Variovorax paradoxus: one gene and its partners. The protein of the gene in region 2 binds, or shares a complex with, the protein of the main gene of each other region. Links are inferred from orthologs where the notes say so. Each region holds a gene or a part of one and is shown on either strand. Other genes may lie near its edges.

Region 1 (6,607 bases), 1.8 Mb from region 2 along the record:
TCTGCAGCACCTTGGAGCCCAGGCTCGCCATCTCGAGCATCTCTTCGAAGCTCACGGTCGAGAGGCGGCGCGCATCGGGCTCCACGCGCGGGTCAGTGGTGTAGACGCCGTCCACGTCGGTGTAGATCAGACACTCGTGGGCCTTCATGGCGGCCGCAATGGCCACGGCCGAGGTGTCGCTGCCGCCCCGGCCCAGCGTGGTGATGTTGCCGCTGTCGTCCACGCCCTGAAAGCCGGTAATGACAACCACCTTGCCGGCATCCAGGTCGGCGCGGACGCGTTCGTCGTCGATGCTCTCGATGCGGGCCTTGGTGTAGGAGCTGTCGGTGCGCACCGACACCTGCCATCCCGCGTAGCTCACGGCTTCCATGCCTTCGGCCTGCAGGGCAATGGCCAGCAGCGCGGACGAAGCCTGTTCGCCGGTGGCGGCGAGCATGTCGAGTTCGCGGCCGTGGGCGTCGCTGGGTTTGCTCGGAGCCAGCTCTTTGGCCAGGCCGAGCAGGCGATTGGTTTCGCCGCTCATGGCACTCGGGACCACGATCATCTGGTGGCCGGCGCGCGCCCACTTCGCGACGCGCTTGGCGACATTCTTGATGCGCTCGGTCGAGCCCATCGACGTACCGCCGTATTTGTGAACGATCAATGCCATGGGTGAATTCAGAGAAAAAGAAAGGGCCGCTGCACTCCCGAGTGCCGACGCGGCGCCCTGCAAGCCGTCAGCGCGAAGCCTTGGGCGAGGGCCTGGAATTGTACCAATGCAAAAAATCGCCCCGCCGCTCGACGAAACCGTTGGCCACCTTGAGGTGGATGCGGTGGCCGCGGGTCGTGCACGCTTGCAACTGGCTCAGCAATTGGTCGAGCTGCGCCGCGCTGGGGACGCAGCCGTGCGCCTGCATCAGCCAGTATCGCAGCAGGTTGGCTTGGCGCGCATGTGAAAGCAGCCGCAGTGGGGCAATGCGCGGTGGAGCGCCCACTGTGGCCAGGTCTTGCGCCGCCAGTTCGCCCAACAGCTCCTGCGCCTGCGCGGCATGGCCGATGCTGCGGGTGAAGGTGGAGCGGAATTGCGGAAAAGCCTGCGCCAGCGCCGGCAACAGCACGGCGCGGATGCGGTTGCGGGTGTAGCGCTCGTCCTGGTTGGTCGGATCCTCGATCCAGGGCAAGTCGAGCCCCTTCAGCCAGGCACGGATATCGGCACCGGGCACGGCCAGCAACGGCCGGTAGATGTCGAGCCCATGACGCTGCGCATGCGCCGGCATGGCCGCAAGGCCCGGCAACCCCGCCCCCCTGGACAAGGCGAGCAGCAGTGTCTCGACCTGGTCGTCTGCATGGTGCCCGAGGACTATTGATTTGATAGCGCCAGCCGATTCGCCCGAGAGAGCCATTGCTGCAAAGGCCTCGTAGCGCGCACGCCGTGCGGCATCTTCAGGACTGTCGCCCCGCGCATGCCGGGCATCGACGCGATGGACGACCAGCGGCACGCCCAGCCGCTCACACACCTCGGCGCAATGCCGCTCGAAATCGTCGGCCACAGCTTGCAGCCCGTGGTGTACATGAAAGGCCACCACCTGCCCCGGCCATGCCGACGCGCAAGCGGCCAGCAAGGCCGTGGAATCCGCCCCGCCGCTGAAGCCCACCGCCAACGGCAGATACGCTGGCTCGAACGCGGCCATCGCGCGTTCGAAGGCTTCGTTCATGGGGCGCTTGCTTATCTGCCGGTGTCGGCCTTGGTGTCGTTGAAGCGCCCGTAGCTTTGCAGGCGTTCGTAGCGGCGATCGAGCAGCTCTTTCGGCTTCAGGTCGCTGACCTGGCGGAAGGCGTCGTTGAGCGCGCGCTTGAGAAAAGCAGCCATTTGGCGGTGGTCGCGGTGCGCGCCGCCGACCGGCTCGTTCACGATCTTGTCGACCAGGCCCAATGCCTTCAGGCGGTGCGCGGTAATGCCGAGGGCATCGGCCGCTTCCTGCGCCTTGTCGCTGGTCTTCCAGAGAATGGAAGCGCAGCCTTCGGGGCTGATGACCGAGTAGATGGAGTACTGCAACATCAGGAGCTGGTCGCCCACCGAGATTGCGAGGGCGCCGCCGGAGCCGCCTTCACCGATGATGGTGACGATGATCGGCACTTCGAGCTGCGCCATCTCGTAGATGTTGCGGCCGATGGCTTCGGACTGGCCACGCTCCTCGGCGTCGATGCCGGGATAGGCGCCGGGCGTATCGACGAAGGTGAAGACCGGCAGCTTGAATTTTTCGGCCGTCTTCATGAGCCGCAATGCCTTGCGGTAGCCCTCTGGCTTGCTCATGCCGAAGTTGCGCGCGGTGCGCTCTTTGGTGTCGCGCCCCTTCTGGTGGCCCAGCACCATGCAAGGCGTGCCATTGAAGCGTGCAAGCCCGCCGACGATCGAAAGGTCGTCCGAAAAATGCCGGTCGCCATGCAGCTCGACGAAGTCGGTGAAGATTTCGTTGACGTAGTCGAGCGTATAGGGGCGCTCCGGATGCCGTGCGATCTTGGTGATCTGCCAGGGCGTCAGGTCGCTGTAGATGTCTTTGGTGAGTTGCTGGCTTTTCTTGCCCAGCTGGTCGATTTCCTCCGAGATGTCGACCGCCGATTCGGTCTGTACATAGCGCAGTTCTTCGATCTTGGATTCGAGTTCAGCAATGGGCTGCTCGAAGTCGAGGAAGGTTCGTTTCGCCAACGTCTTCTCCTGTTGTTCAGTATGCGACCGGTACCGGGTCGAGCGAGCGCCAAATATACCAAGTTGCCACACTGCAAAATGGCGCCCAGGCCACGGCGACGTCGCGGGCATCACTGCGGCTCACGGGATCGCCCGAAAAATAGTTCACGCTGATGCCGTTGAGCAGGCCCAGGTCGTCCACAGGCAGCACATTGGGCCGCATCAGGTGAAAGATGAGGAACATTTCAGCCGTCCAGCGGCCGATGCCGCGAATGGCCACGAGCTCTTCGATGATGAGCTCGTCCGACATGTCCTTCCAGGCGTCGACGTGCACCGCGCCCGAATCGAAGTGAATGGCCAGGTCGACCAGGTACTCGACCTTGCGCGCCGACAGCCCTGCCGCGCGCATGTCGTCGACCTTGAGCTTGAGCACGTTGGCCGGGGTCAGCTTGCGCGGAAGCACCGCGAACTTGTCCCACACCGTCTGCGCGGCCTTCACTGAAATCTGCTGGCCCACGATGCTGCGCGCGAGCGTGGTGAACGCATCGCCGCGCGACTCGAGGCAGGCATCGCCGAACTTCGGAATCAACCGCTTCATCACGCGGTCCTTCTTGGCCAGGTGCTTGCAGGCCTCCTCCCAGTAATCGGGCGTGAAGATCTGGACGCTCGATTTCCTGGTTGCAGGCATTGGGTTGGTGGTTCCGTTCACTGCGCTGCGGCCCAGGTCGTGCCGGTGGGCGAATCCTTGAGCACGATGCCCTGCGCCAGAAGGTCGTTGCGGATGCGGTCGGCCTCGGCAAAGTTCTTTGCGGCCTTGGCGGCCGCGCGTGCATCGATTTGCGCCTGGATGGTGGCTTCGTCCAGCGTGGTGCCTGCACGCAGGAAGCTGGTCGGATCGCTCTGCAGAATGTTCAGGCAGCCGCCCAGCGCCTTCAGCAAGCCGGCCTGCGCGGCCGACCGCGTGCGGTTCACCTCGCCCGCCAGATCGAACAGCACGGCAACGGCTTCGGGCGTTGCAAAGTCCTCGTCCATGGCGGACTTGAAGCGAGCCGCGTACGGATCGCTCCAGTCGATGGCCACGGCCTCGGGCGCGACCAGTTCGAGCGCCGTATAAAGCCGCTTCAGCGAATTGCGGGCGTCGTCCAGGTGCACGTCGCTGTAGTTGAGCGGACGGCGATAGTGCGCCCGCACGACAAAGAAGCGGATGGTTTCCGCGTCGTACTTCTTGAGCACATCGCGAATCAGGAAGAAGTTGCCCAAGCTCTTGGACATCTTCTCGTTGTCGGTCACGATGAAGCCGTTGTGCATCCAGTAGTTGGACAGCGGCTTGCCGGTTGCGCCTTCGCTCTGCGCAATTTCGTTCTCGTGGTGCGGGAACTGCAGGTCTTCGCCGCCGCCATGGATGTCGAGCGTTTCGCCGAGCAGTTCGCAGGCCATGGCCGAGCACTCGATGTGCCAGCCCGGGCGGCCCGCGCCGAACTCGCTGGCCCACTTCACCTCGTCGGGCTCGCTCGCCTTGGCGCTCTTCCAGAGCACGGGGTCGAGCGGGTCGTCCTTGCCGTCGAGCACGGCCACGCGCTCGCCCGCATGCAGCTCGTCGATGGACTTGCCGCTGAGCTTGCCGTAGCCGGGGAACTTGCGGATCGCGTAGTTCACGTCGCCGTTCTCTGCACGGTAGGCCAGACCTTTCTTCTCGAGCGTGCCGATCATCGACAGCATTTGCGGGATGTAGTCAGTGGCGCGAGGTTCGTGGCTGGGGCGCTCGATGCCGAGCGCGTCGGCGTCTTCGTGCAGCGCGTCGATCATGCGGTCGGTGAGCGAGCGGATCGTCTCGCCGTTCTCGACGGCGCGGCGAATGATCTTGTCGTCGATGTCCGTGATGTTGCGCACATAGGTCACGGCATAGCCGCTGGCCTTGAGCCACCGCTGCACCAGGTCGAAGGCGATCATCGAGCGCGCATGGCCCAGGTGGCACAGGTCATAAACCGTCATGCCGCACACGTACATGCGCACCCGGCCCGGTTGCAATGGGGAGAACTCCTCCAGTTCACGCGAAAGCGTGTTGTAGATGCGCAGACTCATGAGGCTCGGAAAGCGTCGCTTCGCGCACGTGCGGCACGGGCGAACGACGTTGAATTTCAGGGGTGACGGGACAGTGGCCGCGAGGGGTTGGACATGGCCCCTCGGCTACAATGCATCGCAGTATAAACGGCTGCTGCCGTGTACATTCCGGGTGTTTTCGAGGCCCGCACTTCCCAATCTTGCCGAGGCTTCATGAAGCACGTCGCGTTCTCCAAACTCTCCATCGCCTTTGCACTGCTCTTCAGCCTGTGGGGTTCCACCGCGTACGCCAACGACTACGACGACGTGAACACGCTGCTGCGCCAGGGCAAGTCGAACGAGGCGCTCGCCAAGGCCGACGCGTACATTGCCGGCAAGCCGCGCGATCCGCAGATGCGCTTTCTGCGAGGCGTGATCCTCACCGAGCAAAAGAAGCAGAACGAGGCCATCGCCGCGTTCACGCAGCTGACGCAAGACTTCCCCGAATTGCCCGAGCCCTACAACAACCTGGCCGCGCTCTATGCGGCGCAGAGCAAGTTCGACCAGGCACGCGCCGCTCTGGAACAGGCGCTCAAGCTCAACCCCAACTACGCCACCGCGCATGAAAATCTCGGCGACGTGTATGCGCGTCTCGCCGCCCAGGAATATGTGCGGGCGCAGCAATTCGCCAGCACCAACGCGAGCGTCGCGCCCAAGCTCTCGCTGATCCGCCAGATCTTCAACCCGAAAGCCGAAGCGCAAGCCGCAACGCTGCCACCGCCTCCGGCGGAAGTTCGCAAACCGGTCGGCCGCCCGAGCAAGTAACCGGCCGCACGCGCACCGGACCGCGGCAGCTTGCGTTGCCGGGCCCGCACCCCACATCATTCGCACACGGAGCTTTCCTTGACGATCCAAGCCTTATTCAATTTCCCGTCCACCCGATTCAGCCGCCGCGGCGCGTTCGCGCTGGCCGCAGCCCTCGCCTTTGCCGGTACCGTGCATGCGCAGCAGGCCGGCCCGCGCGTGAAGCTCGCCACCTCGGCCGGCGACATCCTCGTCGAACTCGATCAGGCCAAGGCACCCAAGACAGTCGAGAACTTTCTGCAGTACGTCAAGGACAAGCACTACGACGGCACAGTGTTCCACCGTGTGATCGACGGCTTCATGATCCAGGGCGGCGGCTTCACGGCCGAGATGCAACAAAAGCCCACGCGCCCGCCCATTGCCCTCGAAGCCAATAATGGCCTGAAGAACGACAGGTACACCATTGCCATGGCGCGCACCGGCAACCCGAATTCGGCCACGTCGCAGTTCTTCATCAACGTGAAGAACAACGACTCGCTCAACGCGCCCAATCCCGACGGCTACGGCTACACGGTGTTCGGCCGCGTCGTGTCCGGCACCGACGTGGTCGACAAGATCCGCGCTGTTCAAACCGGTAACAAGGGCGGCATGCAGAACGTGCCGCTCGAGCCCATCATCATCAAGTCCGCCACACTGGCGAAGTAATTTCCGAACATCCGAAAGAAGGACTCCCTCATGAGCAACCCCAAAGTCGAACTGCACATCAAGAACTACGGCGTGATCACGCTCGAGCTCGACAGCGCCAAGGCCCCCAAGTCGGCCGAAAACTTCGTCAACTATGTGAAGAACGGTCACTACGACAACACGGTGTTCCACCGTGTGATTCCGGGCTTCATGGTGCAAGGCGGCGGCTTCGAACCCGGCATGAAGCAAAAGCCCACCGGCGCCGAAATCGAGAACGAAGCCAACAACGGCCTCAAGAACGACAACTACACCGTGGCCATGGCCCGCACGAGCGCACCGCACTCGGCCACCGCCCAGTTCTTCATCAACGTGGCCGACAACGGCTTCCTGAACCACACCGCCCCCTCGGCCCAG
Region 2 (6,517 bases):
ATTCAGTGATGCCCGCACGCGCGAGCAGATCGCTGACCAGTTCGAGCCGCATCAGCGGGCTCTCGAGTTCCATGAGCCGTTGCCGCAGTTCGAGTTGCATGGGCACCAGTTCGCACCAGCGGTTGGCAACCCAGCCGCAGTCGTTGAACTGGTAGGGCTCGCCCATGGGCAGGCGCACGGCCTCGGTGCCCTGCGCGCGGCGGCGTTCTTCGAGCGTGTCGACGAGGCGCCGCAGCGCCGTGGCGGTGTGCTGCAGGTCGTCCGGAATTTCGATGGCGGCGTCTGCAATCACTGCTTCGACTTCAGCCACCCACAAGCCGTATTTCTGCAGCTCGGTACGGCGGACCCGGAATCGCTGGGTGCCGACGCATTCGATCTGGAGCAGGCCGCTTTGCGGTGATTCGAACTCGCGAATGACGGCCAGCGTGCCGATGGCGGCAAAGCTTTCGGCGTCGGCACCTGCCTTGCGCACTTCGCTGCCGCTTGTGAGGCTGACCACGCCGAAAGGTGCATCGGCCTTGCGGCATTTGCCCACCATGTCGAGATAACGTACCTCGAAAATACGCAGCGGAAGCACGCCGCCCGGAAAGAGAACCGTACCGAGCGGGAACAATGGCAGTGAATGCAGAAGGGGCTGTGTCGTCATCGAAGAACCTTGCATGGCTATCATCGCATTCCGCTCACGACCCTGCCCCATGCTCTACCAGATCCCCTCGTTTCTTCTCGACGTGATCGTCGGCCTGCTCGGCGGCGCCTGCCTGCTGCGCCTTTACATGCAGTACCACCGGGTGCCGTTCGGCAATCCGCTCGGGCGCTTCGTGTTTGCGATTACCGACTGGATCGTGCTGCCGCTGCGCCGCATCGTGCCGTCGGTCAAGCGCTGGGACCTGGCGAGCGCCATCGCGGCGTGGCTGCTGGTGATCGTGAAGTTCCTGCTGCTGTGGCTGCTGATCGGCAACCTCGGGCGAATCGCGGCCTTGCCGCTGGTGTCGCTGGTGGGGCTGATGCAGCTCGCGGTGTCGGGCCTTACCGCGCTGCTGGTGGTCTATGCCGTGCTGTCGTGGATACCGGGCGCCTCGCCGATGTTGCTCGACCTCATCTCGCGGTTGGCCGAGCCGCTGGTGCGGCCCTTCCGGCGCTTCATTCCGCTGATTGGCGGCGTGGACCTGTCGCCCCTGGCCGCGATCGTGGTGCTGCAGGTGATTGCCATCGTGCTGGGCAACCTGCTGGTGTGGGCCTACCGGCTGGGCTGAGGCCCTTCCGGCAGCATTCTTGTCAGATGACTGCGTCGGCGGGCTGACGCAGCAGCATGGCCAACGTGCTCGCAATAGTCTTGCGCAGCTCGCGGCGGTCGCTGATGAAGTCGATGGCGCCCTTGGTCTGCAGGAACTCCGCGCGCTGGAAGCCTTCAGGGAGCGTCACGCGCACGGTCGATTCGATCACCCGCGGGCCGGCAAAGCCGATGAGCGCCTTGGGCTCCGCAATGACCACGTCGCCCACGAAGGCGAAGCCGGCCGAAACGCCGCCCATGGTGGGGTCGGTCAGCACGCTGATGTAGGGCAGCCCCTTCTTCGCAAGGCGCGTGAGCGCCGCGTTGGTCTTGGCCATTTGCATCAGCGACAGCAGGCCTTCCTGCATGCGTGCGCCGCCGGTGGCGGTAAAGCAGATGAACGGCACCTTCTGTTCGATGGCCGTTTCGACGCCGCGCACGAAGCGCTCGCCGACCACGCTGCCCATGCTGCCGCCCATGAATTCGAATTCGAAGCAGGCCACGACCACGCTGATGCTGTGGACCGAGCCGCCCATGACGACCAGCGCGTCGGTTTCGCCGGTGTTCTCGAGCGCTTCCTTGAGCCGCTCGGGGTACCGGCGGCTGTCCTTGAACTTCAGCGCGTCGACGGGGAGCACTTCCTGGCCGAGTTCGTAGCGGCCTTCGGCGTCGAGGAAGGCGTCGAGCCGTGCGCGGGCGCCGATGCGATGGTGGTGGCTGCAGCTCGGGCAGACATTCTGGTTGTGCTCGAGATCGGTCTTGTAGAGAACCGTCTCGCAGGCGGGGCATTTGATCCACAGGCCCTCGGGCACCTGGCGGCGCTCCGACGGGTCGGTTTGTGCGATCTTGGCGGGTAGCAGTTTTTCAAGCCAGCTCATAGGACTCCGGATTAGCTCCCCTCTTCCGCAATGCGGAAAAGGGGCTGGTGAGGGCAACGGCGATTATCTGCCAGCCGCGTTCTTGGGGGTAGCTGCGGGCAGGGCGTCGAGCGCCTCGCGGATACCGGCGAGAAATTCACGCACGGTGGGCACGACCTTTTCGCGCGGCTGTCCGTCGATCAGCTGGATGATCTTGGTGCCGATCACGACCGCATCGGCCGCCGATCCCACGGCTTGGGCCGTGCGTGCATCGCGAATGCCGAAGCCCACGCCGACAGGAATGTTCACATGCTCGCGGATGCGCGGGATCATCTGGCCGACAGCCTCGGTGTCGAGGTGGCCGGCGCCCGTCACGCCCTTGAGCGAGACGTAGTAGACGTAGCCGCTCGCAATGCGCGCGACCTGCGCCATCCGTTCGTTGGTGCTGGTGGGGGCCAGCAGAAAGATCAGGTCGATGTTCGCGGCCTTGAGGTCGGCGGCGAAGTCTTCGCATTCCTCGGGCGGGTAGTCGACCACCAGCAGGCCGTCGACGCCAGCCGCCGATGCATCGCGGATGAACGCCTTCTTGCCATGCACGAGGTCATAGCGCTCGACCGGATTGGCGTAACCCATCAGCACCACGGGTGTGGTCGTGTCCTTCTGCCGGAAGGCGGTGACGATGGCGAGCACCTGCTTCATGCCGACGCCCAGCGCCAGCGCGGCCTCACCGGCTTTCTGGATCACCGGGCCGTCAGCCATGGGGTCGGAAAACGGCACGCCGAGCTCGATCACGTCGGCACCGGCTCCCACCATGCCGTGCATCAGCTCGGGCGTGATGTCGGCAAAGGGAAAGCCGGCGGTAACGTAAGGAATGAGCGCGCGGCGGCCGTCTTTTTTCAGCGCGTCGAAGGTGGCGGCAATGCGGCTCATTATTTGCCTCCCTTCACGCTCAGGCCGCGCATCGAGGGCCGATCGTAGAAGTCGACGCCGGAGAGGTCGGCCACGGTGCCGATGTCCTTGTCGCCGCGTCCCGAGAGGTTGATCAGGATCGACTGGTCCGGCCGCATGGTCTTGGCGAGCTTCATGGCGTAGGCCACGGCGTGGCTCGATTCGAGGGCCGGAATGATGCCTTCGGTGCGGCACAGGTAGTGAAAGGCTTCGAGCGCTTCGGTGTCGGTGACGCCGACGTATTCCGCGCGGCCGATGTCGGCCAGGTGCGCATGCTCAGGTCCTACGCCCGGGTAGTCCAGCCCGGCGCTGATGCTGTGGGTTTCGGTGATCTGGCCGTCTTCGTTCTGCAGCAGGTAGGTGCGGTTGCCGTGCAGCACGCCCGGGCTGCCGCGCAGGATCGATGCGGCGTGCTTGCCGCTGTCCAGGCCTTCGCCGGCGGCTTCGACGCCGATGAGCCGGGTGCCGGCAAACGGAATGTAGGGGTGGAAGATGCCGATCGCATTGCTGCCGCCGCCCACGCAGGCGATCACCACGTCGGGCTGCTTGCCCTCGGCCTCTCCGGTAATGCCGTCGGCCGCGAGCATGGCGGGCATCTGCTCGATGCATTCGGTGCCGATCACGCTCTGGAAGTCGCGCACCATCGTCGGGTAGGGGTGCGGTCCGGCCACGGTGCCGATGATGTAGAACGTGTTCTCCACGTTCGTCACCCAGTCGCGCATCGCTTCGTTGAGCGCGTCTTTCAGCGTCTTGCTGCCCGACTCCACCGGCACCACGGTGGCGCCGAGCAGGTTCATGCGGTAGACATTGGGGCTCTGGCGCTTCACGTCCTGGCTGCCCATGTAGACCACGCATTCGAGCCCGTAGCGCGCGCAGATGGTGGCCGTGGCCACGCCGTGCTGGCCGGCGCCGGTTTCGGCGATGACGCGGGGCTTGCCCATGCGTCGCGCGAGCATCGCCTGGCCGATCACGTTGTTGATCTTGTGCGCGCCGGTGTGGTTGAGGTCTTCGCGCTTCAGGTAGATCTGCGCACCGCCCATTTCATGGCTCGTGCGGGCGGCGTGATAGATGGGGGATGGCCGGCCGACGAAGTGCTTCAGCTCGTAGTGGAATTCGGCCAGAAACGCCGGATCGTCCTTGAACCTGGCGTACGCATCGCGCAGTTCGTTGATCGCGTGGGTGAGCGTTTCGCTCGCGAAGGTGCCGCCGTAGGTGCCGAAATGGCCGGTGGCGTCGGGTTGCTGGTAGTCCTGGAATTGGCTTTGCATGGTTCTCGATCGTTGGGCCGCAGCCCGAAATCACGATCGGGTGCGGCGGCTAACTGGAGAAGGACGAGGCGTCAGCCGCTCTCACGGCGGCGACGAATTGCCGGATCTTTTCGGCGTCCTTCAGGCCCTTGTTTCCCGGGCCGTCGATTTCGACGCCCGAGCTCACATCAACGGACAGCGTCTTGCAGCGCGTCCGCAGAATGCGAATGCCATCGCTCACGTTTGCAGGTGTGAGCCCACCACTCAAGACGAGGTGAGCGTCGACGGCGGGTGGAAGAAGTGACCAATCGAATGCCTTGCCGCCTCCGCCATAACCTTCGACATGGGCGTCGAGCAGGATGGCCTGGGCGTGGGAGTAATCGGAAGCGTATTTTACGAGGTCGAAGCCCGCTCCGGCAGCCCCCAGCGGAATACGCGCGGCGCGCATGTAGCGAAAGCGGCCGTGGCCGGCGGCTTCTTCGCATTGTTCCGGCGTTTCCTCGCCATGAAATTGGGCGATCGATCCTCTCACGCGTGCGAGGGATGCTACGACTTCAGGAGCAGCCTCGTTGACGAACAGCAGCACCGGCGTGATGAAAGGGGGGAGGCGCGAAGCCAGTTCCGCGGCGCGAGCCGCTGTTATGGCGCGGGGGCTCTTGGGATAGAGCACGAAACCGACCGCGTCGGCGCCGGCTTGCACAGCGGCCTCCACATCGGCCTCACGGGTGAGGCCGCAGATCTTGATGCGGGTGCGGGGCGACGTCATGGCGGCCCATCATACGGAGCACCGCCGGCCTGCAGTGTGGCCTCGGCCGGCAGACCCCACTTGGCGTCGTACAAAGGCCCCAGAAAGTACAGACCGTCGGCGGAGAAGGTGGGCGCCGCCACCTTGCGGCTGCGCGCCTCGAGCACTTCCGTGATCCATTCGGGCCGCTCGTCGCCGCGGCCGATGCGCACCAGGCAGCCCATCAGGTTGCGGATCATGTGGTGCAGGAAGGCATCGGCCTCGAATTCGAAGTGCCAGCGGCAGCGGTCGCCTGTGCCATGGCGCGTGATCTCGATGCGCCGCAGGTCCTTCACCGGCGAGCGCGCCTGGCACGCCGAGGCGCGAAACGAGCTGAAGTCGTGCTTGCCCACCAGAAGAGCGGCCGCCGCGCGCATGGCGTCGCCGTCGAGCGCATGCATCGACCAGCCGACCCGGCCCGAATCCAGGCTGGGCCGCACGGGCGACTGCGAGAGTACGTAAAGGTAGCGGCGGGCCAGGGCGCTGGCGCGGCAATGGAATTCGTCGGGCACCGGATGCGCCCACTGCACGGCAATGTCGTCGGGCAGGTAGCGGTTGGTGCCGCGCATCCACGAGAAGGGCTCACGTTCGACGTCGGTGTCGAAGTGCACCACCTGCATCAACGCGTGCACGCCGGCGTCGGTGCGGCCGGCGCACAGCGTGCCAATGGGCTGTGCGGCAAATTTGCCGAGCGCCGCTTCCAGCTTGTCCTGAACCGTGCGGCCCGAGCGCTGGCTCTGCCAGCCCTCGTATGCCTGGCCGTTGTAGCGGATGCCTAGCGCCAGCCTCACGAATTCAGAAACAGGGGAAAAGCCGCTCAGCGCAGCTCGGCGAGCAATTGCCTTGCTTGCGACTTGAGGTCGCCGGCGCTTTCGGCTTCGACTTCCTCCACCAGCGAGCGCGCGCCTTCGACGTCGCCGATGGCTTGCAGCTCGCGGGCCAGCGACAGCTTGACCGCGTGGGGGCTGTCGTCGCCGTCGTCCTGGGGCATGGCTGCAGCGGGGCGCGTTGCTTCGGCGGTGCCGGCCACCGGGCGGGCGGGAAGACCGGCCAATGCGCTCATGTCGAATTCGATGAAGCCCGAATCCGCGGGAAGATTGCCGCCGCTGCGCAGCGTCGCCGGGCGGGTATTGTCGTCGGCGTCATTCAGTCCCGCGGGACGGCCGATCGGAGCCAGCGCGCCAGGAGCGGTGTCGAAGTCGTTTTCCAGGTCGACCGGTGCCGGTGAATGCGCATGGCCGTTGGACAGCGGGGCGGCCGTGGCGGGGGCGTAGGCCGTCTTCGGCAGGCTGGCGCTCACCGGAGCGGGGCTCGGTGCGAGTGCCGCCGGCTGGCTCAGGTCCAGGTCGAAGTCCAGCGGTGCGACGGACGGCACGAAGGCCGGCGCGGCGACAGCAGCTGCCACAGGAGC
Region 3 (6,682 bases), 590 kb from region 2 along the record:
CGCGAAAAAGCCCGCTGCCAAGCCTGCCGCTGCTGCCAAGAAGCCTGCTGCGAAGAAGGCCGCAAAGGCAGCACCTGCCGCAGCGCCTGCTCCTGCTGCGCAAACGACGCTGAACCCGCAGGCAGCTTGGCCGTTTCCGACGGCCAGCAAGCCCTGAGCTTCTCAGCGGCCTTGACGGCAAAAAGCCCGGCACCTCACGGTGTCGGGCTTTTTTTATGCGCGTCGCCCGCAAGGGCGAGCGAGCAAGCTGCGGCTCAGAGGCCCAGCGCCTTCTTGTCGATCTGATAGTTCTGAGGCCCGCGCTGCGCGATCTTGAGCGCACCGATGCGGTTGCCAAGTGCTGCGCATTGCGCGAGCGGCCATTCCTTCTCCAGTCCGAACAGCAGCGCGCCGCGCCATGCATCGCCGCAGCCGGTGGGTTCGACCACCGCGGTCGGCGTCACGCCCGGCACGTGCTCGCGCTCGCCATCTGTCCAGACTTCGCAGCCCTCGGCCGCCAGCGTGACCACCAGGCCGCGCACGCGCTTGGAGATTTCGGCCAGGCTCCAGCCGGTGCGCTGCGAAAGCATCTTGCCCTCGTAGTCGTTGACGACCACCCAGCTTGCCAGGTCGATGAAGTGCTTGAGCGCTTCGCCCTCGAACATCGGCAGGCCTTGGCCTGGATCGAACACGAACGGAATGCCTGCGGCGGCAAATTGCTCGGCATGCTGCAGCATCGCTTCGCGGCCGTCGGGTGCGATGATGCCGACGCGGATGTCTTCGCGGGCGGAGACCTTCGTGAGGTGCGCCTGCTGCATCGCACCGGGGTGGAACGCGGTGATCTGGTTGTTGTCGACGTCGTTCATGATCATCGCCTGCGCGGTAAACGTGTCGTCCAGCTGGCGCACGAACTCGGTGCTGATGCCCAACGTGCGCAGGCGCTCCAGGTAGTCGGCTCCGTCGCTTCCGAGCGTGGCCATCGGCAATGCCGTGCCGCCCAGCGCGTTGAGGCTGTATGCGATGTTGCCGGCACAACCGCCGAAGTCACGCCGCAGACCCGGCACCAGGAACGACACATTGAGAATGTGCAACTGGTCCGGAAGGATCTGGTCGGCAAACCGGCCCTCGAAAGTCATGATGGTGTCGAACGCGAGGGAACCGCAAATCACTGCTGCCATGGTGAGCCGTTGGTTGAAGGATGAATGGGTGAATGAACGAGGCGCGGGCGCGAACCCTGCCTAAGGATAGAACGCTTCCACGCGGTAGCCGGCAATGGGCGGCAGCGTCGCCGCTTCCGTTGCGAACAACGTGAGTGGCAGCGACGCCGCCTGGTCGGAGCGAGCCGCGAGCACCGCCGGCGCACCGTAGTCCGAAGCCGTGAGCACGCGGCGCACCACTGCCCGCTCCTGCGTGTCGAGCAGCGAAAGCTCGATGGCCGGCATGGCGAGCGGAACCGTGGCGCCATTGCGCAAGGTAAAGCTGAGCCGATAGTCGTTGTTGCCGGTCTTCTCGCGCGCGAAGGCGGCGCCCTCGATCACGATGTCGCCGATCTGGCGCAACGCCGTGAGCTCGCAGCCCGTCAACCGGCACATGGCGGCAAATGCCGGGCGCAGGTTCGGTTGACGTGCCACGATGCCGTCGCGCTCGTGATGCAAGACCTGCGCGACGAACAGCAGAACGGCCAGCACGGCGAAGAACCAAAGCGCAAACCGAATGGCGCCACGCTGCCAGAACCCCTCGGTGCCGCGGTCCGCCTTCTCGTCACCGGAGAAAGGAACCCTGTCCGAATCCTCCGCTTCATGAAGCGGCGCCGGAACCGGCAGCGGACCCGAATCGCCATCCTGCTCGCTGGCCTGCCTCACCATCGACGCCGGAGCCTTTGCGGCGGTGCGCTCGTCGCGCGCCTTGGCGCTCGCGATCTTGGCCGACTTGATGCGCGCCCGGCGCAGCGCCTTCTGCATCTGCACTTGGTCGCGGTCCTGCGCGGCTTCGTGCTTTTCGTCTTCGACGCTGGCCGATGCCGCCATTTCGCGAGCCTTGATGCGCAAGGCCGGCAAGGGAGGCGGCGGCGGTGGCGGCGGCGAAGGCGACGCCGCAAGATTCAGGTCGATGTTCGGAAACGGCGGCAGTGAGCTCGCCGGTGGCCGCCATTCCGGCTCGTTGGCTTCGAAGTCGGACCACAACTCGTCGGCAATGATTCCGTGCGCAGGCAACACGAAGGCAGTCGCGGACGGCGTGGCAGCTGCAGGGCTTGGCGCCGGCGCAGGCCGGGTCTCGGGAAGCGGTGCAGGCGGCAGAAGCTCGTCCGTCTCTGCAGGCGACGCCGAAGGGGCGGCGTCCGACGCTTCGTCATGCTCCGATTCGTCGTCGAAGAAATCCGCGTCGTCCGGGGCGCTCGAAGACTCCGGCACAGCCTGCTCGGCCGGTGAAGGATGCTGTTCGGACGGCCCGGGCTCCGCTTCGGTTTTGGCAGAAGGCTCCGGCGGAGGCGGGGTCGCCGGACCCGGGACACCGTCCGGCGACTCATGCAGATCGAGCGTGGCGTCGAACACATGGCTGCAGCGGCCGCAACGCACCCAGCCATCTGAGATGCGAAGCTGGTCGCGCACCACCTTGAAGGTGGTGGCACAGGCGGGGCAACGCGTGACAAGGCTCATGACCGGGCGATTGTAGGGTTGAGCCCCCGCCTCGCGAGCGGTGCGCGGCGGTGCGAAATCCCGGCCGCGCTGCTCAGCAGCGAGCCGTCATGAGAATCCAGCCGTCCTCGCTGTCGCTGACCTCGAGCGCGGCATAAGGCGCATAGGCCTGCTTCAGCTCGTCGGCCTGCCGCTCGAGAATGCCTGCGAGCACCAGCGATCCGCCCGGCGCCACGTGGCTGCGCAGCAAGGGCGCAAGCACCTTGAGCGGCGTCGCGAGGATGTTGGCCAGTACCGTGTCGTAGCTGCCTTTCGCCGCTTCCGGCAGGCCGGCATTCAGGCGCACACCATTGGCTTCGGCATTGAGGCGCGTCGACGAAACGGCGGCCTCGTCGATGTCCACGGCGTCGATATCGAGCGCGCCGAACTTGGCCGCGCCAATGGCAAGAATGCCGGAGCCGCAGCCGTAGTCGAGCACGCGCTGGTTTCTGAATGCACCCTCGCCCTGCTTCGCAATCCAGCGCAGGCACATGCGGGTGGTGGGATGCGTGCCGGTGCCGAAGGCAAGCCCCGGGTCCAGCCTGATCAACTGCCTGGCTTGCTCGGGCGGCTCATGCCACGTGGGCACGATCCAGAACTCGGGCGTGATCTCGACCGGCGCGAATTGCGACTGCGTGAGCCGCACCCAGTCTTGATCGGGCACCGGCGCCACGCCGAGCACCTCGCAACCTTCGAAGAAGTCTTGCAGCGCGAGCACCGATGCGGCCTCGTTTGCGAGTGCTTCGTCGGCAAACAGCGCAATGACGCGCGACCGCTGCCAGCCCTCCTTGGGCGGCGGCATGCCGGGCTCGCCGAACAGCGCCTGCTCGGCATCGGTCTGCGCATCGGCGTCTTCCACCGAAACGCTCAGCGCATCGAGTGCGTCGAGCGCATCACTGAGCATTTCGACCCGGTCTTCCGGCGCCATCAGGCGAAGTTCAAACATGGTGGCGTCCGGTGCTCTCTGTTCAGCGCTTGTGGGCAGCGAGCCACTCTTCCAGGTAGTGGATGTTGGTGCCGCCGCTCATGAACTTGGCGTCGACCATCAGTTCGCGGTGAAGCGGAATGTTGGTCTGGATGCCTTCGATCACGGTTTCGTTCAGCGCCGTGCGCATGCGCGCCATGGCCTGCTCGCGCGTGTCGCCATACACAATGATCTTGCCGATCATCGAGTCGTAGTTAGGCGGCACGAAGTAGTTGGTGTACGCATGCGAATCGACGCGCACCCCGGGGCCGCCCGGCGGGTGCCACATGGTGATGCGGCCCGGCGACGGCGTGAACTTCCAGGCGTCTTCGGCGTTGATGCGGCACTCGATGGCGTGGCCGCGCATTTCGATCTGGCGCTGCGTGAACGGGAGCTTTTCGCCCGCCGCCACCATGATCTGCGTCTTCACGATGTCGATGCCTGTGGTGAACTCGGTCACCGGGTGCTCCACCTGCACGCGCGTGTTCATCTCGATGAAATAGAACTCGCCGTTTTCATACAGGAACTCGAAGGTACCCGCGCCGCGGTAGCCGATTTTCTTGCAGGCCGCGGCGCAACGCTCGCCGATCTTCTCGATCAGCTTGCGCGGAATGCCGGGGGCCGGCGATTCCTCGATCACCTTCTGGTGGCGCCGCTGCATGGAGCAGTCGCGCTCGCCCAGGTAGACCGCGTTCTTGTGCTTGTCGGCCAGGATCTGGATTTCAACGTGGCGCGGGTTCTGGAGAAACTTCTCCATGTACACGGCCGGATTGTTGAACGCAGCGCCGGCTTCCGCCTTGGTCATCTGGATCGCGTTGACCAGTGCCGCTTCGGTGTGCACCACGCGCATGCCGCGGCCACCGCCGCCGCCGGCGGCCTTGATGATGACCGGGTAGCCGATGGCGCGCGCAATGCGCTTGTTGGTGGCGGCGTCGTCGGAGAGCTCGCCCTCGGAGCCGGGCACGCAAGGCACGCCGGCCTTGATCATGGCCTGCTTGGCCGAGACCTTGTCACCCATCGTGCGGATGTTGTCGGGCGTCGGGCCGATGAACTGGAACCCGCTTTGCTCCACGCGCTCGGCGAAGTTGGCGTTTTCGCTCAGGAAACCGTAGCCGGGATGGATGGCTTCGGCGTCGGTGACCTCGGCCGCCGAAATGATCGCCGGCATGTTGAGATAGCTCAGCGACGACGGTGCCGGGCCGATGCACACGGCCTCCTGCGCGAGCTTGACGTACTTTGCGTCCCGGTCCGCTTCGGAATAGACCATCACGGCCTTGATGCCGAGCTCGCTGCAGGCGCGCTGGATCCGGAGGGCAATTTCCCCCCGGTTTGCAACCAGGATCTTCTTGAACATGGTCACTCGATGATGAACAGCGGCTGGCCGTATTCGACTGCCTGACCGTTTTCGCCGAGGATCTGAGTGATCGTGCCGGACTTGTCCGCTTCGATTTCGTTGAGGATCTTCATCGCTTCGATGATGCAGACGGTGTCGCCCTCGTTGACCTTGCTGCCGACTTCGACAAAGGCCGGTGCGCCAGGGCTGGACGAACGATAGAAGGTGCCGACCATCGGCGACTTGACTGCGTGCCCGGTGGGGGCGGCTTCGGCTGCCGGCGCGGCAGCAGCAAGCGCGGGCGCCGCAGGCGCACCGGCGGCGGGAGCAGCGGCAGGAGCCGCCACGGTCTGAACATATTGCACCGGGGCAGCGCCGCCGCCCTTGACGATGCGAACCTTGCCTTCGGTTTCGGTGATTTCCAGTTCGGAAATATTGGATTCAGACACCAGGTCGATCAGTGTCTTGAGTTTGCGCAGATCCATGAGGCTCCAGTGCCGACTTTGCCGGTCATTAGGATGTAACTTGGCCAAAAATCGTCGATCTTTAGCGATTGGCGGCGAATGCCGAGGTGTATCTGATTCTAACCGTGAACGAGTTCACGTCGCCAAGTGTCCAGATCGGTGGGCTCGAGCTTGCCCATTTTACGAGCCGCCACGGTCCCCGCGCCCGTAAGAACCAATGTGAACGGCAGCCCGCCAGCCGTGTTGCCAAGGCTTTTTACCAGTTCAGTGCCCTGCAAACCGGCTAGTCCGAGAGGATAGCCGACCGGCGTCTTCTGGAGGAATTTGCGGACGGCGCTCGGCTGATCGATGGCCAACCCAACAACTTGCCAGCCGTTGCCGCCATTTTCGCGAAAGAAGCGATCGATCATTGGCATTTCTTCCACGCACGGCGGACACCACGTGGCCCAGAAATTCAGCAGCAGCGGTTTGCCGCGCAGTTTGGAAAAAACCAGTTCACCGCCCTCCGGACGGTCGAAGCGCTGCTGCCAGAACGCCGCGTCCAGCACTTCGCCTTTGGTGCTGCCGCCGCGCTCACGCCACCACGCGCCGCCCAGGCCTGCCGCGGCGGCCGCGACTGCCACGCCGCCATACATGAAGCGGCGCCTTGCGGGCGAAGAAGTCATTCACTTGTCCTTTTCTCTTTCAATCAGCCGGCGCAGCGCGGCCAGGTCGCCGCGCGGGGTACGCCCCTGGGCGTCGGGCCGGAGCGCCCCACGCAGGTCGTCGAGGTCGTAGACCAGCAGGTGGACCCCGATTTCCTCGCCCAGCGCCCGGCTCGCGGCATGCACGCTCAAGGCCTCGACCTGCTCACCGTGAAACCCGGTGACCATTCGCGGCTCGTAGTCCACGTGATGGTCGATGAGGGCAATTTCGGCCGACTTGGAATCATCGCAGAACAATTGAATATAAATGTCTGACAGCCGCGTGGCCGTGCCGTGCCAGACAGCTCCCCCGATGTGCGGCCGGAACGCCGCCATGCGCTCCATCCATTCGAGCGCGAGCAGCCGCAAGGCATGCAGTTCCTGCGGCTGGGTGTCGGCGCAATAAAGCGCAATGTAGTCGCGCACTTCGGCCTCGACCTCGTCGTTGTTCGGCAGCGCCGTGCGCGACGACAGGCCAAGATCTCGCACTGCCCGGCGCTTGGCCGGGCCGTACTCCAGCCCCTCCTCGACAACGAGGCGGGCTGCGGTGGCGGCGATCTCACGCTTGGTGGTCGTGTCCATCG

The links.
Region 1: the proteins of accD (region 2) and GOQ09_RS15905 are in contact, whole or in part, in a solved structure (PDB 8UXZ), measured with the Escherichia coli proteins. The link is inferred for Variovorax paradoxus from one-to-one orthologs.
Region 3: the proteins of accD (region 2) and accB are in contact, whole or in part, in a solved structure (PDB 8UXZ), measured with the Escherichia coli proteins. The link is inferred for Variovorax paradoxus from one-to-one orthologs.

Annotation. Positions count from the first base shown.
Region 1 is NZ_CP046622.1:3,409,456-3,416,062, forward strand. The notes cover bases 697-3,583. They hold GOQ09_RS15905 (acetyl-CoA carboxylase carboxyltransferase subunit alpha), read right to left. Parts: upstream 2,687-3,583; coding sequence 1,706-2,686; downstream 697-1,705. Other genes in these bases: tilS (tRNA lysidine(34) synthetase TilS), read right to left, coding at 717-1,694; GOQ09_RS15910 (DNA-3-methyladenine glycosylase family protein), read right to left, coding at 2,703-3,353; cysS (cysteine--tRNA ligase), read right to left, coding at 3,371-3,583. In the rest of the region: GOQ09_RS15895 (aspartate kinase), read right to left, coding at 1-649; more of cysS, read right to left, coding at 3,584-4,747; GOQ09_RS15920 (tetratricopeptide repeat protein), read left to right, coding at 4,940-5,530; GOQ09_RS15925 (peptidylprolyl isomerase), read left to right, coding at 5,609-6,214; GOQ09_RS15930 (peptidylprolyl isomerase), read left to right, coding at 6,245-6,607. UniProt on the Escherichia coli protein: Component of the acetyl coenzyme A carboxylase (ACC) complex. First, biotin carboxylase catalyzes the carboxylation of biotin on its carrier protein (BCCP) and then the CO(2) group is transferred by the carboxyltransferase to acetyl-CoA to form malonyl-CoA.
Region 2 is NZ_CP046622.1:1,560,846-1,567,362, forward strand. What follows is about bases 213-3,009. They hold accD (acetyl-CoA carboxylase, carboxyltransferase subunit beta), read right to left. Parts: upstream 2,149-3,009; coding sequence 1,276-2,148; downstream 213-1,275. Other genes in these bases: GOQ09_RS07220 (LON peptidase substrate-binding domain-containing protein), read right to left, coding at 213-646; GOQ09_RS07225 (YggT family protein), read left to right, coding at 696-1,253; trpA (tryptophan synthase subunit alpha), read right to left, coding at 2,212-3,009. Also shown: more of GOQ09_RS07220, read right to left, coding at 1-212; more of trpA, read right to left, coding at 3,010-3,057; trpB (tryptophan synthase subunit beta), read right to left, coding at 3,057-4,343; GOQ09_RS07245 (phosphoribosylanthranilate isomerase), read right to left, coding at 4,393-5,088; tRNA pseudouridine(38-40) synthase TruA, read right to left, coding at 5,085-5,897; GOQ09_RS07255 (FimV/HubP family polar landmark protein), read right to left, coding at 5,924-6,517.
Region 3 is NZ_CP046622.1:968,521-975,202, reverse strand. Bases 3,706-6,667 are described here. They hold accB (acetyl-CoA carboxylase biotin carboxyl carrier protein), read right to left. Parts: upstream 5,437-6,667; coding sequence 4,975-5,436; downstream 3,706-4,974. Other genes in these bases: GOQ09_RS04480 (hypothetical protein), read right to left, coding at 6,081-6,667; GOQ09_RS04485 (TlpA family protein disulfide reductase), read right to left, coding at 5,535-6,080; accC (acetyl-CoA carboxylase biotin carboxylase subunit), read right to left, coding at 3,706-4,972. Outside these bases: GOQ09_RS04515 (histone H1-like DNA-binding protein), read left to right, coding at 1-157; GOQ09_RS04510 (carbohydrate kinase family protein), read right to left, coding at 255-1,157; GOQ09_RS04505 (zinc-ribbon and DUF3426 domain-containing protein), read right to left, coding at 1,218-2,636; prmA (50S ribosomal protein L11 methyltransferase), read right to left, coding at 2,710-3,600; more of accC, read right to left, coding at 3,623-3,705; more of GOQ09_RS04480, read right to left, coding at 6,668-6,680. UniProt on the Escherichia coli protein: This protein is a component of the acetyl coenzyme A carboxylase complex; first, biotin carboxylase catalyzes the carboxylation of the carrier protein and then the transcarboxylase transfers the carboxyl group to form malonyl-CoA.